DNA from 3 places in the Micromonospora sp. NPDC007230 genome. Region 3 is predicted to be linked to each of the others. Evidence: riboswitches for the same ligand, from Rfam matches in the RefSeq annotation. Region 3 holds a riboswitch; each other region holds the start of a gene.

Region 1 (10,076 bases), on a different contig from region 3:
TGCGCCGCCACCAGCCCGAGTTCGTGCTCTACTTCTCCGCCCCGCCCGGCTCGGAATACCAGGTCACCATGTGGCTGCCCTACCTGGAGCGGATCGGCCGGCCGTTCCTGGTCATGCTGCGGGAGCCGGAGTTCCTGCCGGCGATCGCCGCCGCGACCAGCGCGCCCGTGGTGTTCTGCCCGACGCTCAAGGCCATGGACGAGGCCCTGGTGCCCAGCCTGCGGGCGGCGTTCTACGTCAACCACGGTGCGAAGAACAGCCACTGCATCCGGTTCGCCCACCTGACCCACGTGCAGCTGCACCACGGGGACAGCGACAAGGCGCCCAGCGCAAACCCGGTGTCGGCGATCTTCGACCGGATCTTCGTGGCCGGGCAGGCCGCGATCGAGCGGTACGCCCGCGCCGGCGTGGAGATCCCCGCCGAGAAGTTCGTCGTGGTCGGCCGCCCCCAGGTGGAGGCGATCGGGGTACGCCGGGAGCCGGTCCGCGGCCTGGCCAACCCGACGGTGCTCTACACGCCGACCTGGACGGGGCACCACGCGGACGCGAACTACTGCTCCCTTCCGGTGGCCGAGACGGTGCTCCGCCGGCTGCTGGACCGGGGCGCCACGGTGATCCTGCGGCACCACCCGTACACGGCGCAGAACCCGGCCTCGGCGCGGCAGCTGGCCCGGCTCACCGAGCTGCTCGCCGCGGACCGGGCGAAGACCGGCCGGGCGCACCTGTGGGGCGCGGCGGCCAGCCGCGAGCTGACCTTGACCGACTGCGTCAACCGCTCCGACGCACTGGTCTCGGACGTCTCCGGGGTGATCTCCGACTACCTCTACTCCGGCAAGCCGTACGCGGTGACCGACATGGGCGCCGACGGCGACGAGTTCGTCGCCCGGTTCCCCCTGGCCGGCTCCGGCTACGTGCTGCGCCGGGACATGTCCAACGTGGACGAGGTGCTGACCGAGCTGCTCGACACCGACCCGAAGGCCGCGGCCCGCTGGGCCACCCGCACCCGCTACCTGGGCGACTTCCCCGCCGATTCGTACGCCGAGGCGTTCCTCGACGCCGCCCGCCGGCAGCTCGAACCCGGCTGGAACCCGCCGGCCCCGCGCGCCGCCGACGCGGTCACGCCGGACGGCTCGCCGCTGTCCCCCACCGCCTGACCCACACCCCACCGCCTGACCGCTCCGTCGCCAATGGCCGGAGCGGTCATCGGCGTGTCGAAAATCACCGCCACATATTCACCATTGTAAATATTTATCTTCATCATCATACTTGCTCCCGGGCGCCCAGCCGACTCGGTGTAGTCGGCCCCCTACCGGCGATGCGGCGCGTCCGCACGCCGGCCACCCCTCGTCCACAGGAGCACCTATGAAAAGCGTTTTCCGCCAGCTCGCCATGTGGCTCGGCGCGGTCGCGCTCGCCGTGGCGGCCGCCCTGACCGGCCCGACCGCGGCCCAGGCGGCGGCACCGGCCTGGCCCCTGCTGAGCAACGGCTCGACCGGCGCCAACGTCACCACCGCCCAGTACCTGCTCCGCCACCGCGGCTACAGCATCGCGGTCGACGGCCAGTACGGCGCCGGCACCACCTCGACCGTGAAGTCCTTCCAGTCAGCCAACGGCCTCTCCGCCGACGGCCAAATCGGCGCGCAGACCTGGAGCAAGCTGGTGGTCACCCTGAGCGCCGGGGCCAACAACGACGCGGTCCGCGCGCTGCAGACCGCACTCAACAAGTACGGCTACGGCCTGGCCGTGGACGGCGACTGGGGCCCGGCCACGACCAACGCCGTGAACAACTTCAAGTCCGCCCGTGGCCTCTCCGGCGGCTCGGTCGACACCACCACCTGGCAGTACCTGACCGGCGGCAGCGGCGGCACCGGCAACTACCGGCTGGTCATCGGCAAGTCGGTGCTGCCCCGCAGCGAGTACGACGATCCGCACCACGACTACCCGGCGATCGACCTGCCCACCGTGACCGGCACGACCACGTACGCGATCACCTCCGGGACGATCGGGCACGTCGGCGGCAGCTGTGGCCTCGGCATCGGCATCACCGCCGACGACGGCGCCTACTACCTCTACTGCCACCTGAACTCGCGCTCGGTCGCCGCCGGCTCCCGGGTCAGCGCCGGCCAGGTCCTCGGCTACACCGGGGCCACCGGCAACGTGACCGGCCCCCACCTGCACCTGGAGGTCCGGGTCAACGGCGCCAACCGCTGCCCGCAGAACATGCTGCTGGCCATCTACGACGGCGTCGCCCCACCCGCCCCGTCCGCCCTGCCCGCCACCGGCTGCTTCTACTGACGCAACCTGCGGTCGTGATGTCGTCGCCCTGCCTGCGGGGCGACGGCGTCACGGCCCGTCGGGCGCCGCGAACGGCGCGAGCAGGTCGAGGATGGCGGCGGGGTCCTCGACGTGCGCGTTGTGGCCGAGCCCCGGCAGCGTCGCCATCGGCACGCCCAACTCCTTGAGCTGTGCGTCGGACACCATCGGGTCCTGCTCGCCCCGGGCCAACAGCACCGGCACGTCGGTCGCGGCGAGCAGGGCGGGCAGCTGCGGCTCCCCGACCGCGAACGCGGCCGGGTCCATGGCCAGCCGCCAGCGGCCGTCCTCGCGGCGCAGCCCGGCGTCCACCACCGGGTGGTCGGGGGCGAACAGCCCGGTCAGCCCGGCCACCCGCAGGTAACGGCGGGCCGCCTCGTCCCGGCTGGCGAACCAGGTCACCGGCCGCTGGGCCAGCTCGCGGGCCTTGTCCAGCTCGGCCGGCGACCAGGCGACCTTGATGCCGAGCCCGACCACCCCGTCGATCGGAAGCTGCCGCGTCCGTGCGGCCAGCGCCAGCGCCACCACCCCGCCGAGCGAGTGCCCGAGCACCACCAGCCGGTCCCGGGGGCCGAGCCGGTCGGCGACCGGGCCGAGCCCCGCCACCACCCGGTCCGCGAGCGCCTCGAAGGAGTACGCCGGCAGTTGCGGCGACCAGCCGTGCCCGGCCAGGTCGGGGGCCAGCCAGCGGCCCGCCCAGCGGCGCTCCAGCAGCGGCGCCCAGGGCAGCCACACCTCACCGGTGGCGCCCATGCCGTGCAGCAGCAGCAGCTGGCGGGTACCCGTCTCGTCGCCCATACGGCGCAGTGTGCCACCGGACGGACACCAGGCGCGAGACCGGCCCCGGATACGACGTCGGGCACCGGCTCCTGGAGCCGGTGCCCGACGTGCAGGGGTGGGATCAGGCGGAGTAGCCGCGGGTGCCGGCCCAGTTCGCCAGATCGATGGTGGTGATCCAGTACTCGGGCAGCGCCGGGTTCGCCGAGTCGGCGATCCGCACCGTCCGGCCGTCGTCCTTGTAGCCGACCACGGCGATGTAGTGGCCGCCGGGGAACGAGTGCCAGCCGCCGTTGGTGTCGGTGGCGGAGCCGGCGATGTTGACCACCACGCCGCGGCCGTCGGTGATCGCCTTGACCACGTCGGCCTGGAGCTGGTCCATCTGCGCCGGGGTCGCGGCCTGGCCGGGGATCATGTGGGTCCGGTACGGGTTGCCCTTGACCATCTGGTTGAGCCCGCGGGTGGTGTCCTCGGCCGAGTTGGTGCCGTTCTCGCCGGCGTTCAGCGGGGCGACCATCGCGTCCTGGGTGGTCTCGACGCCGCTCGCGCTCAGCGCGTTGCGCACCGCGGCCGGACCGCAGTTCCAGTAGGCGGTCTGGGCCTCGTAGTTGTAGTCGAGGACCTTCGTCGACGGCGGCTTCGGCTTCGCCTTCGCGGTCTTCGTCACGTCCGGGTCCGGCTTGGCCGAGCTGGCCCTCGCCGACGGCGACGCGCTGGGCGAGGCGGTCGGGGACGGGGCGGCGACCCGGGCCTCGCTCCGGGTGGCGACGTCACCGAGGCGCGGGGCCAGTTCGGCGACGGCGGCGGTGGTCTCCTGCCGGACCGGCGCGTCGTTCGTGCCGGCCAGTGCCGCGCTGGCGCCGCCGGCCAGCACGAGGGCCGCGGCGGAGCCGGCGACGATCTGGTACGGGCGCTCGGTCGCGAGGCGCCGCAGCTGACGCTTCAGGTGGTGCTTCACGTGTTCCTCCACGGGGGCCGGAGCGGCACACGCCGGCCCGACGCGCGGAGTAGCTCACGCGCGTTCCTGGGCGGGGTGGCCGCGGGAAAAGAGCGCCCGGCGGACCGGGCGGCGGGGGTCGGTTACCGGAACGGACTCGCGGGTCAGGCGAGCGCCGGCACCGTGGCGCCGTGGAGGCGGGGGGAGGATCGGGGGGTGGTTCGCACGAGGTTGGAACTCCTTCCGTGGCCGCCTACCGGGTTAGCTGACGGATTCGGGCGGGAAGTAGGCCCTACCGCGGGCCTCGGCTCGCGGATTCACCCCGGTGTTGCACTGGGTCCCCGGTTCGTGAGATCACGATTGAGCGGGTCGGCGCGGCGTCGCCACTTGCGATCGAAAACCGCACCGGACGCGCTGACACTACCGGTGGGTACGCCGCCTGCCAAGCGCGCCCACCTGCGTAAACGTCAACCACCGTTACCGAGACCGGAACAGTCGGTCACTGACCCGACTCAATGGGACGACCGTTTTTAACGGGAACCGGCGGGTGCCTATCGGACATCCGGGTGGGGATCGAAGGGGAATTGCGGGGCTCGATCGCCCCGCCTGATCCGGTTGACCGTTTACCCGGTCGCCGTGACCGGGCTCACCGAATTCGGATAACGATTCAGCCGACCCGCGCCGGACGCCACCGTGCGGGGTGCGCCGCGACGGCGCCGGTCGGCACCGGGGCGAGGGTCTGGGTCACCGCCTCGGCGGGGCGTACCGGGACCGCTCCGGGGCGCACCGCCTCGGCGGCCGCGTGCGCCTCCACGGCCAGCACCCGGGCCGCCTCGGCGGCCACTTCGGCGTCCCGCCAGGCCCGCTGCTCCCGCTCGGCGGCCGCCCGCCACCGGGCCCGCCGGCCGTCGCGTACCACCCGGGTCAGGGCGATCTCCTGCTCGGCCGGATGCCGGCGCGGGTCCCACCCGTTGCGCCCGGCGAGGACGTCCGCGAGTTGCCGGGCGGTCAGGTCGCCCTGCCAGTGCGCCGTCATGGCGGCGTGGTGCAGCCACCGCTCCCGGGCCGCGTACTCGGCCGGCGTCCGGGGCGTCCGCGGCTCGGGCAGCACGGCGGCCCCCGCGAACCGCCGGGCGGCCGCCTCGGCCTCGTCGTACGCCCGCCAGGCCCGGTCGACCTCGTCGTGCGCGGTCAGCCACTGCTCGCGCCACCGGCGGGCGGTCTGCCGGGCCCCGGCGGCGGCGACCGCCACCTCGTCGGCGTACCGGCGCAGGTCGGCGCGGCGGGCGGCCGCCACGGCGGCCGGGTCGGGGGCGGGATCCGGCGGAGTCCCCCGCTCGGGCCGGGCGACCAGGGCGGCGAGCACCCCCAGGGCGAGCACGAGCAGGGCCGACCAGATGGCGGCGGCCGCGGGAACCTCGGTCAGGAAGTGGTAGAGAAGGGTCTGCTTCATGGTCGGCACCTCACGGGAACGACGTGGTGGAGAGGTCCGCACGGCCGGCGGGGCGGGGGCGCGACCGGGTACGGGCGCCGCCACCGGGCCGGTGCGGGTGAGGTTCGGGTACGGCGTGGGCGGGCCGGGGCCCGCCGGGCTCGTCAGCGGGCGGGCGGGGCCCGGGAGCCGACGGTCGCCGGGACCAGCCCGACCAGGACGCGGTGCCGGTCGGCCGGGGCGACCACGACGCCCCGCACCGACGAGTCCGGTGCGCTGGCCAGGACGGCCTGCCGGTCGCCGGCCGCGTCGGCGCCGGACGACGTCCACCCGGTCGCCGCAGCCGATCCGGTGCCGATCCGCGCGGCGGGGCCGGGCGCTCCGGTCCCGGCCCGGACCACCGCGTCGGCGGCCCCGCCGGACCAGCGGATCAGCGCCCGGAGGGTGGGGTCGGCGCCGGCGGACTCGGTGCCGCCGAGGTGCCCGGCCCGAACGGTCGCGGTGTCGACGGCGACCGCCGCGGGAGCCGCGTGCGCCGCCGCGGCCGGGCCCAGGGGCAACGTGGCGGCGCCGAGCGAGCAGGCGACGACCACGGCCAGGCTGGCCAGCATGCGCGCGGTCCAGCGCGCCACCCACCACACGGGACAGGTGAGCGCGATCGGAAGCACCGGTCCAAATTACCGTCGAACCGGCCGTATCGCACCGTCCCCGGGCGTGTCGCACCGCCGCAGAGGCGCACCGGCCAGCGTGGACACCGGCCCGACGGCGGGGGTGTGGTTCTGCGGCCCGCTCAGCGCGGGTCGCGCCGCCCCGCGTACTCGATCGACCGGGGCCGTGGCACGCGGACCTCGACCGGTGCGGCGGGGGTGGCCTGCGCGCGGGCCCGCCGGGGCGGTCCCAGCCGGCGCATCATCGGCGTCTCCACCCAGCGGTGCAGGGCGGCGGCGAGCAGCAGGTTGCCCAGCAGGAAGCCGAGCACCGCGAGCGGTCCCCACCCGCCGCGCAGCCCGTCGCCCCAGTGCCCGGTCAGGCGCAGCACGGCCTGCATCACCAGCACGTGCACCAGGTAGAACGCGAAGGAGACCTCACCGAGCCAGACCATCGGACGAGACCGCCACGGGGTGCGCCGGCCGTGCACGTCGGCGTCGGCCGCGGCGGTGATGACCAGGAGGTACGCGACCGCGAGCAGAGCCGCCCAGAGCTCCGCGCGGACCCACTGCGCGGCGACCACCCAGGTGGCGACGAAGAGCAGGCTGGCCACGGTGAGGTTCGGGCCACGCCAGCGGCCCCGGCGCATCAGTTCCGCCGCGGCCACGCCCATCCAGAACTCCAGCGACCGCGCCACCGGGAAGACCTGGGTGAACCACCACCGGTCCTCCTCGGGCACCAGCAGCTGACCCGGCCAGAGGGCCAGGATGAGCAGCGGTGCGGCGACCACCACCGCCCGGAGCAGCCCGGTGCGCGACCGGCGCAGGTAGGGCAGCACGAACGGCAGGCAGAGATAGAAGGCGAGTTCGCAGGAGAGCGACCAGCTCACCGTGTTGACGCTGTAGAAGTGGCCGGGGGTGGGGTTCCAGGCCTGCACCAGGGCCAGGTTGCCCATGGCGGCCCAGAGGCCGACCGGGTCGGCGAACCAGAACGCGACCAGCAGCGCGGCCACGAAGGTGACCAGGTGGTTCGGGTAGATCTTGGCGAGCCGGCGACGCAGGAAGGCACGCCGGGGCTCACCATCCCGGTACGACCACACCAGGACGAATCCACTGAGGATGAAGAAGAACTCCACACCGGACAGGCCGAGGGTGAACAGCCAGCTCACCACAGCCTGGTAGTCGGGCTCGGCAACGATCCGCATGGTCCCCGCGTGGAAGCCGAAGACCAGCAGGGCGGCGACCCACCGCAACCCGGTCAGCGACGGCAGCCGGACGGCCTGGGCCACGGTCGGCGTACTGGTCATGCCGGACGCCCGACCGTCAGCAGGATCATCAGCGCGTCTCCTCCTCGGGCGGTCGACGACGGGCGGCACCGAGACCACCCGGGGCGGCGCTCCACCGCGCCGCCGCCGCCGGGCACCCTACCCGCCGGCGCCCCGGACCGCCTCCCGCGCCGTCGGGCCGCCCGGCCATCGGGACGTCGGCGAGCCGCAGACAGCGTCCTCGTACGTCTGTTCGAAATGCGGGTAGGATCGGCGTCGTGTCCGACGTCGCGTACCAGCCCTCGATGCTCGACTTCGCCGAGCAGGGGCCGACCCTCGGCCCGCTCGCCGGCGGGCTGCGCCGGCACGCGCTGAGCCGCGGCGCGTGGGTCGACCACCTGCCGGGCTGGGTGCGGGGCTCCGACGGGGTGCTCGACACGCTGCTGCGCGACGTGCCCTGGCGGGCCGAGCGCCGCACCATGTACGACACCGAGGTCGACGTGCCCCGCCTGCTCTGCTGGTACGGCGCCGGCCGCCCACTGCCCCACCCGGTGCTCACCGAGGCGCGCGCGGCGCTCACCCGGCACTACGCGGCCGAACTGGGCGAGCCCTTCGTCACCGCCGGCATGTGCCTCTACCGCGACGGCCGCGACAGCGTCGCCTGGCACGGCGACACGCTGGGCCGCTCCGCACACAGCGACACCATGGTGGCCATCGTGTCCTTCGGCTCGCCGCGCCCGCTGCTGCTGCGTCCCCGCGGCGGCGGGGCGAGCCTGCGCTTCCCGCTCGGCCACGGCGACCTGGTGGTGATGGGCGGGTCGTGCCAGCGCACCTGGGAGCACGCCATCCCCAAGACCGCCCGCCCGGTCGGTCCCCGGATCAGCGTCCAGTTCCGTCCCGCCGGCGTCGCCTGACCCCGGCCGGCTCGGGCCGCGCCGGCGCACGCCCCCCGGCGGTGCCGGATCCGGCCCACCGCACCCGGACGCGGATCCGTGACGTGCTACAAACGACCCTCAGGGTCGATCACGCCCCCGTCACCTGACGACGCGAAGGGCGGAGCATGTCCCAGTCCTCCACCGAGCCACGACCCCGCTGGTCCCCGTGGCACCTGCACGGCGACGGCCGGTCCGTCCGCCCCGGCGACGTGGTGCATCCCGACGAGCGGCTGTCCTGGCCGCGTACCGTCGGCGTCGGCGTGCAGCACGTCGTCGCGATGTTCGGCGCCACCTTCACGGTGCCGCTGATCACCGGCTTCCCGCCGGCCACCACGCTCTTCTTCTCCGGGCTCGGCACGCTGCTGTTCCTGCTGATCACCGGCAACCGGCTGCCGTCGTACCTGGGCTCGTCGTTCGCGTTCATCGCCCCGGTGCTGGCCGCGAAGACCAGCGGCGGAATCCCGGCGGCGCTGGGTGGCATCGTGGTGGTCGGCGCGGTGCTGGCCCTGGTCGGCCTGGTGGTGCAGTGGGCCGGCGCACGCTGGATCGACGCGCTCATGCCGCCCGTGGTCACCGGCGCCATCGTCGCGCTGATCGGGCTCAACCTGGCCCCGGTGGCCTGGGACGGCGGGGGCAGCGGCACGGGCGTCAAGGCCCAGCCCCTGATCGCGGTGGTCACCCTGGTCGCGATCCTGGTCGCCACGGTGGTCTTCCGCGGCTTCCTGGCCCGGCTCTCCATCCTGCTCGGCGTGGTGGTCGGCTGGGTGCTCGCCGCAGTCCTCGGCGAACTCGACCCGAAGGCGGTCACCGGGCTGAAGGAGGCCGCCTGGGTGGGGCTGCCGCAGTTGCACGCCCCGAGCTTCAGCGTCCGGGCGGTGGTGCTGGTCATCCCGGTGATCCTGGTGCTGATCGCGGAGAACGCCGGGCACGTCAAGGCGGTCGCCGCGATGACCGGCCGCAACCTCGACCGGGACATGGGCCGGGCGTTCCTCGGTGACGGCATCGCCACCGTGCTCGCCGGCTCGGGCGGTGGCTCCGGCACCACCACGTACGCGGAGAACATCGGCGTGATGGCGGCGACCCGGGTCTACTCGACCGCCGCGTACTGGGTGGCCGGCCTGGCGGCGGTGCTGCTCGGGCTGAGCCCGAAGTTCGGCGCGCTGATCCTCACCGTGCCGGCCGGGGTGCTGGGCGGGGCGACCACCGCCCTCTACGGCCTGATCGCGATCCTCGGCGCGCGGATCTGGATCGAGAACCGGGTCGACTTCCACGACCCGGTCAACCTGATGACCGCCGCCGTGGCGGTGATCATCGGGGCGGCCAACTACACCCTCACCGCCGGCGACCTGTCGTTCAGCGGCATCGCCCTCGGCACCGCCGCTGCCCTGGTCATCTACCACGGCATGCGCCTCATCGCCCGCCTGCGCGGCACCACGCCGGAATCCCGCCCCGCCCCCGAACCCGAACTCTGACCCCTCCCCAACTCCGAGACCACCTCGGTGATCATGAGGTTGGCTGGGCGAGATGTCCGTTTCGGGATCGCCAACGTCATGATCAACACGCGGGGCGGGCGGGAAACGCGGCAGGGCCGGCGGCGTGAGCCGCCGGCCCTGCCGGCCCGCCTGGTCAGTCGCGTTCGATCTGGTGGCCGACGACGGTGGGGCCGAGCATGACCGCGAAGCCGGAACCGTCGCGGCGGGGGTCCGCCGGGGGCAGTTCCACCGGATCGCCGGTGGCGGTCGCGCCGACCGGACGCGGACCGACCCAGGC
Region 2 (10,076 bases), on a different contig from region 3:
CGCCGAGGCGCCGTCGGCGGCGGAGACGGACTGGCCGCAGATCGTCGCGCTCTACCGGGTACTCGCCCGGATCGCGCCGAACCCGATGGTCACCCTCAACCAGGCCGCCGCGGTGGCCATGGTGGACGGTCCCCGGGCCGGGCTCGCCCTGCTGGCCCCGCTGGACTCGGACGACCGCACGGCCGGGCACCACCGGCTCGCCGCGGTCCGTGCCCACCTGCTGGAAATGGCCGGCGACCGGGACGAGGCGCGGGAGGCGTACCTGGCCGCCGCGCGCGCGACGACCAGCCTGCCCGAGCAGCGCTACCTGGAGGTACGCGCCGCGCGCCTGGCCGGGGGGCGCTGATTCGCAAACAGCGGCCCCCGGCCCAGCACACCGGTCAGGCCCGGCACTCCCGGGCCAGCCGCTGCGGGATCTCGACGAAGCTGGCGCTCAGCCACGTGACCGGCGCGGACGACTTCGCCCCGACGTCGATCCGCCGCGCCGCGTCCGTCACGAGCGCCTTGATCTCCGGATCCTGCGCCCGGGCGGCCTGCCGGCGTACGTCGTCGGCCAGGTCGGCGAGATTCGCCTTGACCTGGTCGTTGATCTGCTCCGGAGTGAGGTCCCGGCGGGTGGCCGCGGCGGAGTCGGCGGCGATCTCCTTGCTCTTGGCGATGATGAGCTTGTCGACCTCGGCACAGACCGCGGCGGTGTTGGCCGCGGTCACCGGTGACGGCGACGCGGTGGCGGTCGGGGCCGGCGCGGTGGCGGAGGCGGTCGGCGGGGCCGCCCAGCTGCGCGTCGACGCCCCGGTGTCCTCCTCCGGCGACGGCTGGCAGGCCGTGGCGAGGGCCGTCATGGTCACCAGGGCGGCGGCACGGATGGCGGCGGTACCCGACATGGTTCTCCCCGTACGGTCGTCGGCCGTCGGTGACGGCGCGTGGTCGACCGGGGCTCCGTCCTGGGCCGCCGTCCGCGCCCCGGCCAGATCGAGCGGCGACGGATCGAGTGTGCCAAGGATCCGGCGCGACCGCCGGACGCGGTCGGCGCGCGGCACGCCGGGCCGGCGGGATGCCGGTGAGCGAGGCGCCGCCGCCGGCCCCGGGCGGATCGGGACCGGCGGCGGGTGCGGAGGTCAGCCGACGGGCCGGAAGCGCCGCAGCCGGAGGCTGTTCGCCACCACGAAGACCGACGAGAAGGCCATCGCGGCACCGGCGATCATCGGGTTGAGCAGGCCGGCGGCGGCCAGCGGCAGCGCCGCCACGTTGTAGGCGAAGGCCCAGAACAGGTTGCCCTTGATGATGCCGAGGGTGCGCCGGGAGAGCCTGATGGCGTCCACGGCCGCCATCAGGTCACCCCGGACCAGGGTCAGGTCGGACGCCTCGATCGCCACGTCGGTGCCGGTGCCCATGGCCAGCCCGAGGTCGGCCTGGGCCAGGGCGGCGGCGTCGTTGATGCCGTCCCCCACCATCGCGACCGTCCGCCCCTCGGCCTGGAGGCGCTGCACCACCTCGACCTTGTCGGCCGGCAGCACCTCGGCGATCACCTGGTCGATGCCGACCTCGGCGGCCACCGCCTTCGCGACGGTGGTGTTGTCGCCGGTGAGCAGCACCGGGGTGAGCCCGAGTTCGCGCAGCCGGGCGATGGCCGCCGCGCTGGTCGGCTTCACCACGTCGGCCACCGCCAGCACGCCACGGGCCCGGCCGTCCCAGCCGGCCAGGACCGCCGTCCGGCCGGCGGCCTCCGCCTCGGTCGCCGCCCGCACGACCTCCTCGGGTACGTCCAGACCCCGCTCCCGCAGCAGCCGGAGCCGCCCGACGACCACGTCCCGGTCGTCGACCGAGCCGGCCACGCCGAGCCCTTCCGCGTTGGCGAAGCCGGTGACCGGGGGCACCGGGCCGGCCCCCGCGGCACCGTCGGCGATCGCCCGGGCGATCGGGTGCTCGGAGGCGGCCTCCAGCGCGCCGGCCAACTGGAGCAACTCGTCGGCGTCCTGACCGGCGGCCGGGAGCACGTCGACCAGGGTCATCCTGCCGGTGGTTACCGTGCCGGTCTTGTCCAGCACCACCGTGTCGACCTGGCGGGTCGACTCCAGCACCTCGGGGCCCTTGATCAGGATGCCGAGCTGGGCACCCCGCCCGGTGCCGACCAGCAGCGCGGTCGGGGTGGCCAGGCCGAGGGCGCACGGGCAGGCGATGATCAGGACGGCCACCGCGGCGGTGAACGCCGCCGTCGTCCCCGCCCCGGTGCCGAACCACCAGCCCAGCGTGCCGGCGGCCAGGGCGATCACGATCGGCACGAAGACCCCGGAGATCCGGTCGGCGAGCCGCTGCACGGCCGCCTTGCCGGTCTGCGCCGCCTCGACCAGCCTGGCCATCTGGGCCAGCTGGGTGTCCCCGCCGATCCGGGTGGCCCGCACGACCAGCCGGCCGCCGGCGTTGACGGTGGCGCCGACGACGGTGGCGCCGGGCCCGACCTCGACCGGGACCGACTCGCCGGTGAGCATGCTGGCGTCGACGGCCGAGGTGCCCTCCTCGACCACGCCGTCGGTGGCGATCTTCTCGCCGGGCCGGACCACGAACCGGTCCCCGACCACGAGCTGGTCCACCGGGATCCGGTTCTCCCGGTCGCCACGAAGCACCGCGACGTCCTTGGCGCCCAGCTCGAGCAGGGCGCGCAGGGCGGCGCCGGCGGTCCGCTTGGACCGGGCCTCGAAGTAACGGCCGGCGAGGATGAAGGCGGTGACCCCGGCCGCCGCCTCCAGGTAGATGTTGCCGGCGCCGTCGCCGCGGGTGATGTCGAAGCGGAACGGGTGCACCATCCCGGGCATCCCGGCGTCACCCAGGAAGAGCGCCCAGAGCGACCAGCCGAACGCGGCGAGGGTGCCGAGCGACACCAGGGTGTCCATGGTCGCCGCGCCGTGCCGCAGGTTGATCCAGGCGGCCCGGTGGAACGGCAGCCCGCCGTAGACCACGACCGGGGCGGCCAGTGTCAACGACAGCCACTGCCAGTAGGTGAATTGCCAGGCGGGCACCATGGCGAGCAGGATCACCGGCACGGCCAGCGCGACCGAGACCCACAGCCGGGTACGCAGCCCGCGCAGCTCGTCCACCGGCTCGGCGGTCGCCTCGGCCCGGGACTGGGCCGGCGGGGGCGGTACGGCTGCCGTGTAGCCGGTCTTCTCCACCGTGGCGATCAGGTCGTCCGGCGTCACGTCGTCGGCGTACCGGACGGTGGCCTTCTCGGTGGCGTAGTTGACCGTGGCCTCGACGCCGTCCATCCGGTTGAGCTTCTTCTCGATGCGGGCGGCGCAGGAGGCGCAGGTCATGCCGCCGATCGCGAGTTCGATCTGGTTCGGCGCGACCGGCAGGGACGAAGAGCCCGCGCTCTTGGCGGTCGATGTCATCGCGGCACCTCCGGTCAATTGTGCCCGTGACCCGGGGTGCCGTGGTCGGCCTCCGGGGTCGGTGTGGTGGTCGGGGCCGGCGCGCCCGTCGCCGGCGTGCCCGGGTCGCCGGTCACGACGGTGAACTCCGCGGTGTGCACCGCGTCGCCGTGCCGGAAGTCCAGGTAGAGGCGGTACGTCCCGGCCGAGGGCACCTCGGCGGAGAAGGTGACCGCCGGGCCGGCCGCGGTCCGCCCGTCACCGGGCGTGCCCTCCGGATGCACGTGCAGGTAGGCCAGGTCGCCCTGCCGCAGCGCCACCAGGTGCCCGTACGCCCCGAGGTAGGGCTGGAGGTCGGTGACCGGCCGGCCGTCCCGGCTCACGGTCAGGGTGAGCTGGCTGGTGCGGCCCGGCTGCGGGGTGCCGCCGAGGGTGACGGTGTAGCCGTCGACGGTGGTGCTGGTGGCGGGCGCCGGCAGCGGCCGGTCTGCCAGCGTGCCGGGGACCGTGACGTCGACCCCGAGCGTCAGCGGCACGCCGCCGGTCGGGGTGAAGTCGGCGAACGCCCGCCAGGTGCCGGCGCCGGCGAGCGGCGAGGCGACCCGCCAGGTGCCGTCGGGGGCCAACTCGGGGTGGACGTGCCGGAACCCGGAGAGGTCACGCCGGGCGACGATCAGGTGCATGCGCTTGTCGTGCGCCACGTCGTAGCGGGTGACCGGCCGGCCGTCGGGGCCGGTGATCCGGAAGGCGAACTCGCCGGCCGGGGCGCTCACCGGCTGCAGCGTGTAGCCGCGGTCGGAGACGAGCAGCCCGCCGGGCAGGTGGTCGGTGGCGGCCGTCGCGTGGCCGGCGTCGCCGTGACCTCCGTCACCGTGGTCGCCGTCGGTGGTGTCGTGCGGGGTCGCGGCGGGCGGGGCGACGGGGCCGGCCAGGTGACCGACCCCGTACGCCGCGCCGAACACCGCCGCGAGGCCGAGGGCGAAGCCGCTCAGCTTCGTCGTCGTGTTCATGGGGTACCTCGGTTCCTTCGGGTCCGCGGACCCGTCACGCCCCGACGAGGTCGTAGCCGGCCTCGTCCACGGCGGCGCGGACGGCGTCCGTGGCCAACGGGCTCTCACTGGTGACGGTGACCTGGCCGGAGGCCAGGTCGACCTGGACGTCCGTGACGCCCGGGATGGCGCTCACCTCGGTGCTGACCGAGCTGACGCAGTGCCCGCAGGTCATGCCCTGGACCTGGTATGTGGTGGTGACCATCGCAACTCCCCTCTCGCCGCCCCCACCCTATACCCCCGGGGGGTAATTGGTGGAGAGACCACTGCCACTACTGTACCGCTACCCCGTGGGGGTATCAGCCAACGAAGAGGACCGTACCATACCCCCGAGGGGTACGCTATCCTGGACGCCATGACCGCACCGACGACCCCGACCCGGGGCTACACCGCCAGCAAGGACCAGCTGCTCGCGCGGCTCCGCCGTATCGAGGGCCAGGTCCGCGGCATCGAGAAGATGGTCGAGGACGACCGCTACTGCATCGACGTGCTGACCCAGATCTCCGCCATCCAGGCCGCCCTGGACAAGGTCGGCCTCGGCCTGCTCGACGGGCACGCGCGGCACTGCATGCACGAGGGTGCGGCCGAGGGCCGCGCCGACGAGATGGCCACCGAGATGATGGCCGCCGTCGGCCGGCTGATGAAGCGCGGCTGACCAGGCCCGTTGGGGGCCGGACGGCGCGTCCGGCCCCCAACGGCTGCGCGTCAGCGCCCGTCGAGCAGCTTCCTCATGCTGTCGATCTCGGCCCGTTGGGCGTCGACGATCCGCTGGGCGAGCGCCCTGGCCTCGGGGTTGGCGCCCCCGGTCAGCTCCGCCTGCGCCATCGTGAGCGCGCCCTCGTGGTGGGCGATCATCATGGTCAGGAACTGCCGGTCGAAGTCGGCCCCGGACGACGCCTTCAGCGTCGCCAGGTCGGCGTCGGACATCATCCCGGGCATGCCGTGGTCCATCCCCGGCATGCCGTGGCCGGCACTGGCCGGAGGCACCGGCCGGCCCCACGCGCTGAGCCAGTCGGTCATGCTGGCGATCTCCGGCGCCTGGGCCGCCTTGATCTGCCCGGCCAACCTCCGCACCTCGGGGTCGGCGGCCCGGTCGTCGGCCAGCTCGGCCATCGCCACGGCCTGCCGGTGGTGCGGGATCATCATCTGGGCGAACGTCACGTCCGCGTCGCCGAAGGAGGCCCCCGGGGAGGGCGATCCCGTAACGGGCGTGTCGTGGCCGGCGCCGGCGGTCGAGTGGTCGCCACCGCCACAGCCGGTGAGGGCGAGCGCGGCGGCTACGGTCGCGCTGGCCAGGGCGGCCCGACGCGCGAGGGTACGAGTGGACATGGAACAGCCTTTCGGTGTCGAAACGTACGCAGCGGACGGCGGACGCGGGTGACCGGTCTTCCGGTCCTCCCGCGCCGGGCGTCCTATCTGCGCAGCACCGACACCGCCGCCAGGCGCAGCCCGTACGGTCGGGGCGGCGGGGCGCGCGGTCCTGGGGCGGCCCCGAGGGCCACCCTGGCGGCCGGCCCGTAGGTCCGGGACCCGGCCCGCAGCAGCAGGGCGACCAGCAGCGTGACGGCGAACGCGCCGAGCACGGCCAGGCAGATGCTCCAGCCGGACCGGTCGCCGCCGGGATCACCCAGCGGGAGCAGCCGGGCCTGGGCGTCCGCCGGCGGGAGCACCCGGGCCGGGCCGCAGCCGTCACCGTGGCAGTCGCCGGCCATGCCGGCCACCGCGGCCGGCAGGGCGGCGGGACCGGCCACCGCGGCCGGCGGGGCGCCGTGGTTGGCCGCCGCGTGGTCCCCCGGGCCGCCGGAGGCGTGCGTGCCGTGGCCGAGAGTGTGCATGGCGGTCAGGCCGACCAGGGTGCAGAGCAGCAGCAGGAGCCGGACCCACGGTCCGGTCGTCACCGCTGGCGCCGTACGCACGAGAACCACGCTAGTGGGTGCGGCGGGCCGGGCCGGCAGGAACCACCGGAGATCGCTCATCGCCTGCGTCGCGCCCCGGGCCTGGCTACCATTCCCGGCGGCGACCGGCCTGCACTCCCCGGCCGACGCCAGCGCCGGCCCGGTGAACCGACCAGCCCGGTGACACGTATCGCGCTGTGACTCGTTGGGAGACACGCCATGGGCGCCGACCACACCCGTCCCGCTCCGCCCGCCCCGACCGGGGTGCGACGGATCCTCGTCGCGACGGTGGTGCCGCTGTTCCTGGTGACCGTGGTCGCCGCGCTGGTGCTGTGGCCGCGGGACAGCCGGGAGCCGACAGGTGGCGCGGACCTGCCGCGTTACCACGGCACGGTGACCCGGGTGGTGACCGAGCCGTGCCCGCCGACGCCGGAGGGCGGCACCGGCCAGGCCACGGGGCCGTGCGGAACCGCGACGGTCGCCGCCGAGCAGGGCCCGGACGCCGGCCGGCAGGTCGAAGCACCCCTCCCGTCCGGTCCCGGGGCATCCCGGATCGAGGTCGGCGACAAGATCATCCTCGTCGAGCTGATGGACCCGGCCGACCCGACGATCAAGACCTACAACATCGCCGAGCACCAGCGCGGCACGCCGCTGGTCTGGCTGGCCGTGCTGTTCGCCGTCGCCATCGTGGCGTTCGGGCGCTGGCGCGGACTGGCCGCGCTGGGCGGCCTGGTGGCGAGCTTCGCCGTGCTGCTCGGTTTCGTGCTGCCCGGGATCGGCGCCGGCCAGCCGCCGCTGCTGGTGGCGATCGTCGGCGCCGCGCTGATCATGTTTGTGGTGCTCTACCTGACCCACGGGATCACCGCCGAAACCTCGGTGGCGGTGCTCGGCACCCTGGGCAGCCTGGTGCTGACCGGCATCCTCGGCACCCTGGCCACCGCGGCCACCCACCTGACCGGCTACGGCAGCGAGGACGCCACCACGCTGTCGATGTTCCAGCAGAACGTCGACCTGCACGGGTTGCTCCTGGCCGGCATCATCATCGGCTCGCTCGGCGTGCTGGACGACGTCACCGTCACCCAGGCGGCCACGGTCACCGAGCTGGCGAACGCGAACCCGGGGCTGTCCCGGATGCAGCTCTACCGGGCGGCCACCCGGGTGGGCCGCGCCCACATCGCCTCCACCGTCAACACCATCGTGCTGGCGTACGCGGGCGCGTCGCTGCCGCTGCTGCTCCTGCTGGTCGCCGACTCGCGACCGGTGGGCGAGATCCTCACCAGCGAGTTCATGGCGCAGGAGATCGTCCGGAGCGCGGTGGCCACGCTCGGCCTGATCGCCGCCGTACCGCTGACCACCGGTCTGGCGGCGGTGGTCCGGACCGCCGGACGGGCCGGCGCCGCGACGGACGCCGGAGCCCGCCCGCCGTCGTCCCGGCCGCCGGCCGAACGGCACGACGCGCTGGAGGCACTCGGCGGTGCGGCCGCCGGACGATCCGGACCGGAGAGGAGCACGGAAGCGGCATGGTGACACTCCGCAGCGTGACCGGCCGGCGCGAACGCGACGCTGGTCACGCAGGGCGACGACGAAAACGTGCGATTGGTCGGCTTCCGGGCGTAGATCCCCGACCGGGCTCTCGGGTAACCTCGCTGCCGGTAACCGCCAAAGGCGCGCACCGGCGCCAGCGGCACCACCGCCCAATCGCCCTGTGGCGAACCGGGGAACCAGGTACCTGGGGTGAATCCGCGCGAGCGGTAGGGGCCACTTCCGTCCCGAACCCGACAGCTAACCCGGTCGGCGGTCGACGGAAGGGAACACTGTTGACGGCACCCCTGCGCCGCTGGTTGACACCTGTGGTGGCCGTGCTCACCGCGTTCGCCATCGTCGCCGGGCCCACCCCGGCGCTGGCCGCACCCAACACCCCCAACCCATCGGGCCACGAGGAGGACAACGATCCTCCGCTCATCACCGAGGTCATCGATGCCGCCAATCGCGGCTTCCTGCAGGCCAAGGCGAAGCTGGACAAGTCGAAGCAGCGCCAACTCCAGTTGGCCCTCGAGATCCGGGCGGCGCAGGCCGACCTGGACGCGCTGCGGCCGCAGGTGAGCCAGATCGCCACGCAGTCCTATCGGACCGGCCGGATCGGCGCGATGGCCCTGCTGCTGGAGAGCAACGCGCCCGACTCGTTCGTCCAGCGGGCCTCCGCCCTCGACGAGCTGAACCTGATGAACGCGCAGAAGCTCGCCGAGGTCAACGCCGCGAAGAACCGCGCGGAACAGGCCAAGATCGCGCTCGATGCGGAGATCCGCGAGCAGCAGAAGCAGACCAACGCGATGCGGCGCGAGAAGGCCGAGGCGGAGAAGGCCCTGCGGCTGGTCGGCGGGCGGGGTTTCACCGCCGGTCTGGTCGCGGCCACCTCCCCGGTCGCCCGGATCGCTCCCGGCCGGACGGCTGACGGGGGGTGGAAGCCCGAGTCGCGCAGCGTGAAGGATCCGACCACCTCGGGCTACATCACCCCGCGCACGCTGCACATGTACAAGGAGGTCAAGCGGGCCGGCTTCGACCGCTTCGTGGGCTGTTACCGCCCGGGCGGCCCCTGGGAGCACCCCAAGGGCCGGGCCTGCGACTGGTCGCTACAGCGCAGCGGCTTCTCCCCCTGGCACAACAACGACATGCGGATGTACGGCAACAACCTCGCCGCGTTCCTGATCCGCAACGCCGACCGGCTGGGCGTCTACTACGTGATCTGGAACCGGCAGATCTGGTTCCCGGCGACCGGTTGGAAGTCCTACAGCGGTCCCTCCAACCACACCGACCACGTGCACGTGTCGCTGCTGTAGCCGGAGTACCACGCCGAGGGGCCGTCCCGCCACCGCGCGGGCGGCCCCTCGGCGTCAGGAAGGGCTCAACCGGCGACGGCGGTGGGCGCCGGGTCCGCGGGCGTGGCCGCGCCCGGCAGCGTCGCGCTCGGCTTGCCGGCCGGCACCTCGGCCACCGTCCGCACCTCGCCCGCGCTGAGCCGGTACGACATGCCGACCACCCCGCACCGCCCGGCCGTCACCCGCTCGGCGAGCACGGCGGACCGGGCCAGCAGCGCCTCCACGGTCCGCGCGATGTGGATGTCGACGATCTCGTCGAGGTCCTCGACACCCTCCCGGGCGGCCCGGGCCAGGCTGGGCACGACGGCGTCCACCAACGCGCCGAGGTGGCCGGCGGGGGGCGTGCCGGTGGCGACCACCTCGCGGGCGGCCTGCACCGCGCCGCACGAGTCGTGGCCGAGCACCACCACCAGCGGGGTGCCCAGCACGGTGACCGCGTACTCGACGCTGCCGAGCACCTCGGGGCCGACGGTGTGGCCGGCGGTCCGCACCACGAACAGGTCACCGAGGCCACGGTCGAAGATGATCTCGGCGGCGAGCCGGGAGTCGGCACAGCCCACGATCACCGCGAACGGGTGCTGGCCGTCGGCGACGGCGGCGCGATGCTCGGCGTCCTGGTTGGGATGACGGGGTACGCCGGTGACGAACCGCCGGTTGCCGGCGAACAGCTCGGCGAGCGCCTGTTCGGGATTGGTCGGCAGCACTGCACTCACCTCGTCCTCGCGCGAAACGACCTGGTCAGCCGGCCGGCGGCAGAGGCGGCCTCGACCACCACGGTCACACCCGAGCCAAGACACGTCAAGATTTACGTGATACGGATTTCATACGTCACCGGTCACTTGACGGCCGCCCGCTTGCGGCCCGCCGCCGCCCGGGGCCGGTCGACAC
Region 3 (10,076 bases):
ACGCGTACGGCATCAGCACCTGGCCGACCAGGTCCTCGTCGGCCAACGTGCGGACCAGCGCCGCCGCCCGGGCCGCCGGGTCGTCGGCGGACGGGGTCGGCGCCACGGTCGACGGGGGCGGGCTCTCCGCCGCGGCGATCCGCGGGCCCCTCGGCTGGTTCGCGCAGCCGGAGACGAGCAGCGCGGTCAGTGCGGCGAGCGCGACGAGGGCACGTCGAGGGGTGGTCGACATCCGCCCATCCCACCAGTTCCCCCCGTACCGGGGCAACTTGACCTTTGTCAGCCCACCCGGGTGAGCAGGGTCACCGGGGCGCCGTCGCCGGCGTACCGGTACGGCTCCAGTTCGGCGTCCCAGGCGGTGCCGAGCGCCTTGTCGAGGGCGTGCGCGAGCGCCTCCGGGGCCCGGGCGGACGCCATGATGCTGCGCAGCCGGTCCTCGCCGAGCTGGATGTCACCGGCCGCGCCGACGGTGGCCCGGAACAATCCCCGCCCCGGGACGTACATGAAGCGCTCGCCGTCGACGCCCGGGCTCGGTTCCTCGGTCACCTCGAAACGGATCATGGGCCACTGCCGGAGGGCAGCAGCCAGCTCGGCGCCCGTCCCCGGGCTACCGGTCCACCCGCACTCGGCGCGCCGGGCGCCGGGATCGACGGGCTGGGCCGTCCACTGCAGGTTGACCGGCGCGGCGAGGACGCGCGCGATCGCCCACTCGACGTGCGAGCACACGGCGAGCGGGGTCGAGTGGACGTATACGACGCCACGCGTTGGCACGGTGACCTCCCGGAGAGCGAGGTGCGTCTTCCCCTACGACCTCGTCCACCCGAGTGGTGTCCGTAACACATGATGACCGCTGTGACGGATGGTGCGCCAGCGAATCGGAAAATTCGCCGCGCCGGATTGGCGGAAATACCCGGGCGGCTGACCCCGTTGACCCTCCTGACGGCGCGATGACCAGCCAGGCATCGAGGTCGTGTACAGTTCTCTGGGCGGTTCTGTGCCGCCGCACATCTTCGCGGGCCGACGCTCACCAGGGCGTCACCCGCAACAGCCCCCGGACGTTTCAGTCCCTCCCGTACGTCTCCAAGGAGTACCTCCGTGGCGAGCAACACCTCTAAGACCGCGCGCGCCTCAGTCCGGGCCGGCCAGGCTGGCCAGGGTGGCGCCCTCAGCGTGCTGGGCGAGTTCAAGTACCTCATCCCGCTCAACGGCGGCAAGCACGCCTACGTGCGCAACCTGACCAACGGCAAGACCGAGCGCCTGCGCACCGACTCCGAGGCCTTCATCGAGGAGATCCGGACGCTGGCCGCCGCCGGCCACGCCGCCAAGGTCCGCGCCGAGATCAACAACCTCGCGGCCGACTACCCGGACCACGGCTGGGACAAGACCGAGAAGCGTCTCGTCGAGGCCGGTGTCTTCGAGGGCTGAGTCCCGCACCGCGACACCACGAACCGCCCGCCGGGTGACCCGGCGGGCGGTTCGTCGTTTCCGGACCCTGATGGCTGATGCGACCTCGGCCCGAGGCGTCGCCGGACCAGGCCGCTACTCCGCCAGCAGTGCGACGTCGCCGGTGGCCAGGTCGTAGAGGGCGCCGACCACCGCGACCCGCCCGGCCGCGACCGGGCCGGCCAGCAGGTCGTCGGCGCGCAGCGCGGCCACCGTACGCCGGACGTGCCGGCGGACGGCCCGCGGGTGGGCGGACGGGTCGTCCGCGCCGACCTCCCGGACCGCCGGGGCGATCTGGTCCACCACGTACGCCAGCGAGCCGCCCGGCCGCTCGCCGGTGCGCAGCGCCTCCACCGCCGAGCCGACCGCCCCGCACCGCTCGTGTCCGAGCACCATCACCAGCGGCACGCCGAGCTGCCCCACCACGTACTCGATGGAGCCGAACACCGCGCGGTCCAGCACGTGCGCCCCGGTGCGGATCACGCAGATCGAGCCGAACGTCTGGTCGAAGATCGCCTCCAGCGGCACCCGCGAGTCGATGCAGCCCAGCACCACCGCGTACGGCTGCTGGTCGCCGGAGGCGACGGCCGCGGCCGCAGTGACGTCGTGGCCGTGCACCGGCTGGCCGCTGACGAACCGACGGTTGCCGGCCAGCAGCTCGGCCAGGGCGGTACGCGGCGTCCGGGCAGCTCCGGCGGCCGGTGTCGGGCTGGGCGGCGGCATGCCCTCCAGCCTGGTCGCTGATCCGACCGTGCGGGGGGAGGTCGGGAATCTTCTCCGCGACGCGGTTGGCGTGCTGTCATGGCGGGTAGCCGGTTGTTACCGCCGGGTTACGCCGGTGTGTGAACATCGGTCGGCCCGGGGGAGGTGGACATGCCGGAGCACCTGGAGGTACGGCTGTCCGACGGCGTACGGCTGCACGTGGCGGCGACCGGGCCGGTCGACGCCGAGGTCACCGCGGTCCTGCTGCACGGCTGGACGCTGGACGGGCGCAGCTGGCACCGGCAGTTGGCCGCGCTGCGGGCGCGGTACGGCGACCGGGTGCGGGTGGTCACCTACGACGCCCGCGGGCACGGCCGGTCGAGCTGCATGGCGCTGCGTACGGCCACCCTGGCCCAGCTCGGCGACGACCTGGCCGCGGTGCTGGACGAGGTCGTCCCGCACGGGAAGGTCGTCCTGGTCGGGCACTCGCTGGGCGGGATGACGGTGATGGAGTACGCCCACCGCCATCCCGCGCACTTCGCCGCCCGGACCGCCGGGCTGGTCTTCGTGTCGACCACCGCCGAGGGGCACACCCACACCGGCTACGGGCTCTCGCCCCGCATCGCCCGGTTGATCCGGCTCGCCGAGACCACCGGCGCCGGGATGCTCGCCCGCTGCGGCGCCTGGCGTCCGCCGCACGCCCTCCTCCGCGCATTGCGCCCGAGCATCCGCTGGATGCTGTTCGGCGACCGCTGCGACCCGGCCGACATCCGGCTGGTCACCTCGGCGGTGGCGCACGCCTCGCTCCGCTCGATCGGCGGCTTCCGCGCCTCGATCGGTGCCCAGCACCGGCTGGACACCCTGGCCGCGCTCGGCCGGGTGCCGGCCGCCGCGCTGGTCGGGGACCGGGACCGGCTCACCCCGCCGCCCTGTGCCGAGTCGATCGCCGCCGCGCTGCCCAGCACCGAGCTGACGGTGTGCCCAGGCGCCGGCCACATGCTGATGATGGAACGGCCCGACGAGGTGAACGCCGCCCTCGCGGCGGTGCTCGACCGGGCCCTGGCCCGGCCGGCCACGCCGGCCGCCGAGCCGGTCGCTGAGCCGGTCGCTGAGCCGGTCGCTGAGCCGGTCGCGCCCGGCGGTGCCGGCCGCGCCCGGGAAGCGGCCTGACCCGTGGTGGGAACGCCCAGATAACGGGCAACCGGCACGCGCGGGTGCCGGGCACCGGCATGGCCGCGACAACGGCCGGGAGGGCGGCCCGTACCCTCATTCAGCCCGCCGTACCCGCCGCGTGACCACAGGAGCCCCCGCCGTGAGCGACCAGACGACCCTGGAACGGGAGATCGCCGTGGAGCAGCGGCATCTCGACCGGGTGTACGCCCGGCTGGCGGAGCTGCGCCGGTCGGCCGCCGACGCCGAGCGGGAGGGCTACCGGCTGGCCCGGGTCGGCAACTTCGGCGCGCTGGTGGAGCGGGACGCGATGGTCTTCCACGCCGCCCAGCGCCGGTACGTGCTGGACGCCGAGCACGAGGGGCTGGTCTTCGGCCGGCTGGACCTGCGTACCGGGCAGGTGCTGCACGTGGGACGGCTGGGCATCCGCGGGAAGAACGCCGAGACGCTGGTGGTGGACTGGCGGGCGCCGGCCGCCGCCGCCTTCTACCAGGCCACCCCGGCCGAGCCGATGGGCGTGGTCCGCCGGCGCACCATCCAGTCGTCGGCGGAGCAGGTCACCCGGATCGAGGACGACCTGCTGGACCCGGAGTCGGCGCCGCCGGACCTGGCGGTGGTCGGCGACGGCGCGCTGCTGGCCACCCTGTCCCGGGCCACCGGACGGGGCATGCGGGACATCGTCGCCACCATCCAGCGCGAGCAGGACGAGGCGATCCGCTCCCCCGGCTCGGGCGTCACGCTCGTCTCCGGCGGCCCGGGCACCGGGAAGACGGCGGTGGCGCTGCACCGTGCGGCGTACCTGCTCTACTCCGACCGGGCCCGGTACGCCGGCGGCGGGATCCTGGTGGTCGGCCCGTCCAGCGTGTTCGTCGAGTACATCGCCTCGGTGCTGCCCTCGCTCGGCGAGGAGACCGCCACCCTGCACTCGCTCGGCTCGCTCTTCCCCGGCATGTCGGCGACCCGTACCGATCCGCCCGAGGTGGCCGCGGTGAAGGGGTCGCTGCGGATGCGCCGGGTGCTGGAACGCGCGGTCCGGGACGCGGTGCCGGACTCCCCCACCGAGCTGCGCCTGCTCTACCAGGGCGAGCTGCTCCGCCTGACCAGGGACCAGCTGGACGCGATCCGGAACAAGGTGCTGCCCCGTGGCGCGCGCCGCAACGAGGTGCGCCGGGCCGGGTTCGACGGCGTCCTCGCCGCCCTGTACGCGCAGGCCCGCCGGCTGCGGATCGGCCGGCTGCCGGAGCAGCCCGCGTTCGAGGACGAGATCATCGACCGGCCGGAGTTCCGCGAGTTCCTGAAGGCCTGGTGGCCCCGGTTGCACCCCCGGCACGTGCTCGGCTGGCTGGCCCGCCCGGAGCGGCTGCGCCGGTACGCGGGCGGTGTCCTGTCCGGCGCCGAGATCCGGCTGCTCACCGAGGCGTACCGGACGCTGGACCGGGCCGGGCTGACCATCGCCGACATCGCCCTGCTGGACGAGCTGGACGCGCTGCTCGGCAAGCCGGTGCAGCGGGCGAAGCCGAAGCGCGACCCGTTCCAGCTCGCCGGGGGCGTCCGGGAGCTGAGCACGTTCGCCGACCGGCAGCGGGCGGCCCGGGCCGCGGCGCGCGAGCGCCCGGAGGACTACCGCGACTACGCCCACGTGGTGGTCGACGAGGCGCAGGACGTCTCCCCGATGCAGTGGCGGATGATCGGCCGGCGGGGCCGGCTGGCCTCGTGGACGGTGGTGGGTGACCCGGCGCAGACCGCCTGGACCGGCGACCCGGAGGAGCTGACCCGGGCCCGGGACCAGGCGCTGGGGCGGCGCCGCCGGTACCGGTACGAGCTGACCACCAACTACCGCAACTCGGCGGAGATCTTCGCAGTGGCGGCCGCGGAGATCCGCCGGCTCTACCCGGACCTGCCGCTGCCCACCGCGGTCCGCTCCACCGGCGTCGAGCCGGTCGAGCTGGCGGTGCCCCCCGCCGAGCTGGCGCCGGCCACCGTGGCGGCGGCGCGCGCCCTGCTGGCCGAGGTGGAGGGGACGGTCGGCGTGATCACGCCGGTGCCGCGCCGGGACGAGGTCGCCGGCTGGCTGGGCGAGCTGGGCGGCGGCCGGCTGCAGGTGGTGACCAGCCTCCAGGCCAAGGGCATGGAGTACGACGGCGTGGTGCTGGTGGCCCCGAGCGAGATCCGGGCCGATCCGGGGTCCGGCGTCCGCACGCTCTACGTGGCGCTCTCCCGGGCCACCCAGCGCCTCACCACCCTCGACCCGGTGGGCTGACGGCGGCTCCGGCGACCCCCATTCACTCGCACATATAGCGATGTGAGCATAGATTGGGTCGGGCCGGGGTGCGGAACGGAAGGGTGTGGGCGTGGGCGCAGGTCATGACCACAGCGGCACGGTCGCCAACGCCGCGCACCGCCACCGGGGCCGGCTCTGGGCCGCCTTCGGGCTGCTCAGCGCCCTGATGGTGGTCGAGGCGGCGACCGCCTTCGCGACCGGCTCGCTGGCCCTGCTCTCCGACGCCGGGCACATGTTCACCGACGTCCTCGGCATCGGCATGGCGCTGGCCGCGATCACCGCCACCCGGCGCGCCGAGACCGATCCGCAGCGCACCTTCGGGCTCTACCGGCTGGAGGTGCTGGCCGCCCTCGCCAACGCGGTGCTGCTCGGCGCGGTCGCCGCGTACGTGCTCGTCGAGGCCGTCCGCCGGTTCGGCGAGCCACCGGAGGTCCTCGCCGGGCCGATGCTCGCCGTGGCGGTGCTCGGCCTGCTCGCCAACCTGGTCGCGTTCGGGCTGCTGCGCAGCGGGGCGCAGGAGAGCATCAACCTGCGCGGGGCCTACCTGGAGGTGCTCGGCGACCTGCTCGGCTCGCTCGGCGTGATCGGCGCCGCCCTGGTCATCACGTTCACCGAGTGGTGGTGGGCGGACCCGCTGGTGGCCGTCGCGATCGGGCTGTTCATCCTGCCGCGCACCTGGCGGCTCGGCCGGGCCGCGGTCCGCATCCTGGTGCAGGCCGCCCCGGAACACCTGCAGGTGACCGCCGTGCACGACCGGCTGGCCGCGGTGCCCGGCGTCGCCGAGGTGCACGACCTGCACGTCTGGACGCTCACCTCCGGCATGGACGTGGCCTCGGCGCACCTGACCACCACCCCCGACGCCGAGGTGGGCGAGGTGCTCGCCGCCGCGCGGGCCGCGCTGCACGATGACTTCCGGATCGATCACGCCACGTTGCAGATCGAACCCGGGGCGTCACCCGGCGCGTGCGGATCCGTCGAGTGGTAATTGAGGACAACCTTAATTCCAAGTGGCTATTGTGCACTAGTGCCGGCTTATGCCCGATTCCCGTTCGCCGCCTACGGCGACGGGCCGGAACAGCGCCGGTAGGCTCGGTCGCGGCTTCCGCCGGGCGACGCCCAGCAGCGTCCGCGGTGGCCGTCGCCTAATCGCCACAGCACGGCGAGCCGGGGAACCACGTACCTGGGGTGCATCCGCGTCAGCGGTAGGGATCTTCCGTCCCGAACCCGTCAGCTAACCCGGTCGGCGGTTGACGGAAGGACACGTGAATGCCACCAGTGGCACCTGTACGAAGGACGGCCGCCCGGTTGGCGGCCCTGCTCGTCGCGGCGCTCGCCCTCGGCGTCGCGGCCACGCCGGTCTCCCCCGCCTCGGCGGCTCCCCCGACCGGCCTGCTCGCCGCCGCACCCGGCGACGACGAGGGCGGCACACCGGCGCTGCGCGCGCAGCTCGACGCGGCCAGCAAGGGCTGGCTGGAGGCGCGGACCGCGTTGAACCGGTCGGTGAGCCGGCAGCAGCAGCTCACCGCCCAGCTCAAGACGATCAACAGCGAGCTGGGTGTACGCGACGCCAAGGTCGGTGAGCTCGCCGGGTTGGCCTACCGGACCGGGCGGCTCGGCACCGCCGCGGCGCTGCTCGGCAGCAGCAACCCGGAGGGCTTCATGGACCGGGCGCTCACCCTGCAGCAGGTCGCCGCACACGAGGACCGGGCCCTGCGCGACCTGATCGACACCCGGGACCAGGCCACCCGCACCCAGAACGCGCTCAACGGCGAGATCCGGGAACATCGCAAGCAGGTCGCGATCATGGCCAAGCGCAAGGCACAGGCGGAACGCGCGCTGGAGGTGGCGAACAACCGAACCACCGGCACCGCCGGCGGCAGCGTGCAGGGCACGTCCCGGGCCAACGCCACCCCCGCGAAGCGCAACGCCGACGGTTCCTGGCCCGCGGAGTCGTGCAGCGTCAACGACCCGACGCCCGCCGACGGCTGCATCACCCCGCGCACGCTGCACGCGCTCCAGCAGGCCAAGGCGGCCGGGTTCACCCGGTACGTCTCCTGCTACCGGCCCAGCGGCTCGGGTGAGCATCCCAAGGGCCGGGCCTGCGACTTCGCCGCCCAGAAGAACGGCTTCGGCGGGGTGGCCACCGGCGGCGACAAGACGTACGGCAACAACCTGGCCGCGTACTTCATCCGCAATGCCGACCCGCTCGCCGTGCTCTACGTGATCTGGTACAAGCAGATCTGGCTGCCCAGCAGCGGGTGGAAGGCGTACAGCGGGGGCAACGGCGACCCGTCCAGCGACCACACCAACCACGTGCACCTGTCGGTGTACTGAGCCCGCGGTGGCCCGCCGCCCGGCGGGCCACCGTACGCCCACCGACGTACGCCGGATGTCGTCGCGCGGCCCACGACGCCGGGCCGGCGACGGCCGAGCATCGAGGGCATGAGCCGACTCTCGCCCACCACGCGCAAGGCACTGCTCACCCTGCACCTGGTCACCTCGCTGGGCTGGCTCGGCGCCGACCTGGTGCTGGTCACCCTCGGCATCGCCGGGCTGCGCGGCGCCGACCCGGAGGTGGTCTATCCGGCCGCCGGGCTGCTGGTCACATACCTCTTCGCGCCGCTGAGCGTGGCGGTCTGGCTGGTCGGGCTGGCGAGCGCGCTGCTCACCCCGTGGGGCCTGCTGCGCTGGCGCTGGGTGCTGGTGAAGTTCGCGATCACCACCGGGATGCTCGGCCTGGTCCTGCTGCTGCTCACCCCGACCGTGCGCGGGCTCGCCGAGCTGGGGCCCGAGCTCGCCACCCGGGACCGGCTGGACCTGGTCATCCCGCCGGCGGTCTCCAGCAGCCTGCTGATCCTGATGACCGTGCTGTCCACCTACAAGCCGTGGGGACGGCTGCGCCGCGCCACGTCGGCGACCCGGCGGCCGGCCGACGGCTCCAGCGACGGCTTCCGGTCGCGGCGCGGGGTCAGACCGGCCTTCATTCGGCCCGGAGCGCCGCCTGGCGGCGCGGAGGCCGAATCATGGCCGCCAGCCGAGCCGGAGTTGCCGCAAACCGCCGGGCGGCGGGCCTAGCCGGTAGGGTCGCCGCACCGGCTCAGTCGGCGTGCCCCTCGAGGGTCGCGCCGAGCCGGCTGGCCAGGCCGAGATGGGCCGCCCGGGCCTGCCGGAAGGCGTACCCGAACAGCGGCGCCGGGGCGGAGAGGGTGATCTCGACGTCGATCCGCACCACGCCGCCGGGCTCGTCCCGCAGCCGGGTGTGGTTGCGGACGGTGGTGGCCGGCTGCTGCCGGGCCACGGTCACCACCTCGTCCTCGTTGGCGACCAGCACGTCCGCCTGGTAGGTGACCGGGAAGTGCAGCGGCCCGAGCGCCAGCCGGTCGGTGATCGCGTAGCTGGCCAGGGCGCCGGGCCGGGGCGGGAGCTGGCGGACCCGGACGATCAGCGGATGCAGCTCGCCCTGGCGGGTCAGGTCGCTGAGCAGGGCGACCGCCTCCGCCCGTGCGCACCGAGCCTGCACGGTGTAGCTGAAACTGTCGCTGCTGAGCAAGCCGTACTCCCCTAGCCGTCGCCGGTGGGCACGATCGTCCCGTACCGGGGGCCGGCTGGCAACGGTCGGAAGACCCGGTCCGGGCGGTCCGCCTGGCAGGGCTCAGGCGCCGGGGAGCACCTCGGGCGTGGGGGTGTCGGCGAAGTACGGCTCGGGAGCGCCGAAGAGGCCGAGCAGGCCGGTGACCCAGAGCTGCCGGTGCACGAACCGGCTCGGCTCGGTGACCACCAGCTTGACACCGCTCACCTCGGCGGTCTGGAAGCCGGCGACCATGGCGCTGATGCCGACCGAGTCGATGAAGGTGACCAGGCGCATGTTCAGCTCGATGCGGGCGGGCCGGCCCTTCGCAAGCACCTCGGCGATCGCTTCCCGCACCTCGTACGCGGTGTCGACGTCGATCTCGCCCCGCGGGGCGATCTGGACGACACCACCCGGCTGAACAGACTTCACGATCGACAGGCTCACGCGAACACCTCCACTCGCCCGTACGGGCGCCTCATCAGTACGCGGGCCGCGACCGAGAGTATTCCTCCGACGGCCTCGGTCGCCACCCCTCGGGATGAGCAATTCGCGGACTGGGCACACCTGGGCATCCCAATCCGGACCTTCCAGTTCCTATTTCGGCTACGACAGGCTCTCACTATTCAACGACCGACGAGGGTCGCCGATCCGCCGACCCAGGGTAGCCGCCCCCCGCTCGCCGGGCCCGCACCCGGCCCTCGGCGCGTTCGGGTGGTCTGTCCCATCCTGCCCCAGTCGGCCGCGACGGGGCGCGCCGGGGTGGTTTGCGCCGAGTCCGCTGCGGGCACTGGCCGGGATGGGCGGACCGTCCCGCGCCCGATCGTCGCCGGAGTCCGAAGTGGCCGTCGGCCTTCGGCACCCCGAGGAGGTAACCATGTTCGGATCCACCCTGCTGGACCGTCGCAGCAA

What was found. A riboswitch is a leader RNA that binds a small molecule or an ion and turns the genes downstream of it on or off. The one in region 3 is predicted to bind cyclic di-AMP.
Region 1: linked by a shared signal. The riboswitch ahead of ACFYML_RS06855 (C39 family peptidase) and the one ahead of ACFYML_RS23860 (coiled-coil domain-containing protein) in region 3 are both predicted to bind cyclic di-AMP.
Region 2: linked by a shared signal. The riboswitch ahead of ACFYML_RS11780 (coiled-coil domain-containing protein) and the one ahead of ACFYML_RS23860 (coiled-coil domain-containing protein) in region 3 are both predicted to bind cyclic di-AMP.

The regions. Positions count from the first base shown of each region.
Region 1 covers NZ_JBIAFE010000003.1:351,315-361,390, forward strand. The annotation lists gene ACFYML_RS06840 (CDP-glycerol glycerophosphotransferase family protein) at 1-1,154, shown strand, start outside; gene ACFYML_RS06845 (peptidoglycan-binding protein) at 1,363-2,295, shown strand; gene ACFYML_RS06850 (alpha/beta fold hydrolase) at 2,344-3,111, opposite strand; gene ACFYML_RS06855 (C39 family peptidase) at 3,215-4,060, opposite strand; cyclic di-AMP (ydaO/yuaA leader) riboswitch at 4,263-4,404, opposite strand; gene ACFYML_RS06860 (hypothetical protein) at 4,695-5,480, opposite strand; gene ACFYML_RS06865 (hypothetical protein) at 5,624-6,127, opposite strand; gene ACFYML_RS06870 (acyltransferase family protein) at 6,250-7,413, opposite strand; gene ACFYML_RS06875 (alpha-ketoglutarate-dependent dioxygenase AlkB) at 7,650-8,285, shown strand; gene ACFYML_RS06880 (uracil-xanthine permease family protein) at 8,432-9,778, shown strand; gene ACFYML_RS06885 (DNA topoisomerase (ATP-hydrolyzing) subunit A) at 9,933-10,076, opposite strand, start outside.
Region 2 covers NZ_JBIAFE010000006.1:279,419-289,494, reverse strand. The annotation lists gene ACFYML_RS11825 (RNA polymerase sigma factor) at 1-346, shown strand, start outside; gene ACFYML_RS11820 (hypothetical protein) at 381-884, opposite strand; gene ACFYML_RS11815 (heavy metal translocating P-type ATPase) at 1,119-3,389, opposite strand; gene ACFYML_RS11810 (hypothetical protein) at 3,404-4,378, opposite strand; gene ACFYML_RS11805 (heavy-metal-associated domain-containing protein) at 4,413-4,622, opposite strand; gene ACFYML_RS11800 (metal-sensitive transcriptional regulator) at 4,773-5,072, shown strand; gene ACFYML_RS11795 (DUF305 domain-containing protein) at 5,123-5,746, opposite strand; gene ACFYML_RS11790 (hypothetical protein) at 5,830-6,333, opposite strand; gene ACFYML_RS11785 (YibE/F family protein) at 6,532-7,839, shown strand; cyclic di-AMP (ydaO/yuaA leader) riboswitch at 7,994-8,124, shown strand; gene ACFYML_RS11780 (coiled-coil domain-containing protein) at 8,130-9,149, shown strand; gene ACFYML_RS11775 (carbonic anhydrase) at 9,215-9,892, opposite strand.
Region 3 covers NZ_JBIAFE010000018.1:46,363-56,438, forward strand. The annotation lists gene ACFYML_RS23825 (glycoside hydrolase family 3 protein) at 1-232, opposite strand, end outside; gene ACFYML_RS23830 (DUF3145 domain-containing protein) at 280-771, opposite strand; gene ACFYML_RS23835 (hypothetical protein) at 1,096-1,425, shown strand; gene ACFYML_RS23840 (carbonic anhydrase) at 1,540-2,166, opposite strand; gene ACFYML_RS23845 (alpha/beta fold hydrolase) at 2,317-3,315, shown strand; gene ACFYML_RS23850 (HelD family protein) at 3,458-5,575, shown strand; gene ACFYML_RS23855 (cation diffusion facilitator family transporter) at 5,667-6,581, shown strand; cyclic di-AMP (ydaO/yuaA leader) riboswitch at 6,726-6,858, shown strand; gene ACFYML_RS23860 (coiled-coil domain-containing protein) at 6,863-7,930, shown strand; gene ACFYML_RS23865 (hypothetical protein) at 8,039-8,671, shown strand; gene ACFYML_RS23870 (SRPBCC family protein) at 8,694-9,146, opposite strand; gene ACFYML_RS23875 (STAS domain-containing protein) at 9,249-9,611, opposite strand; gene ACFYML_RS23880 (hypothetical protein) at 10,042-10,076, shown strand, end outside.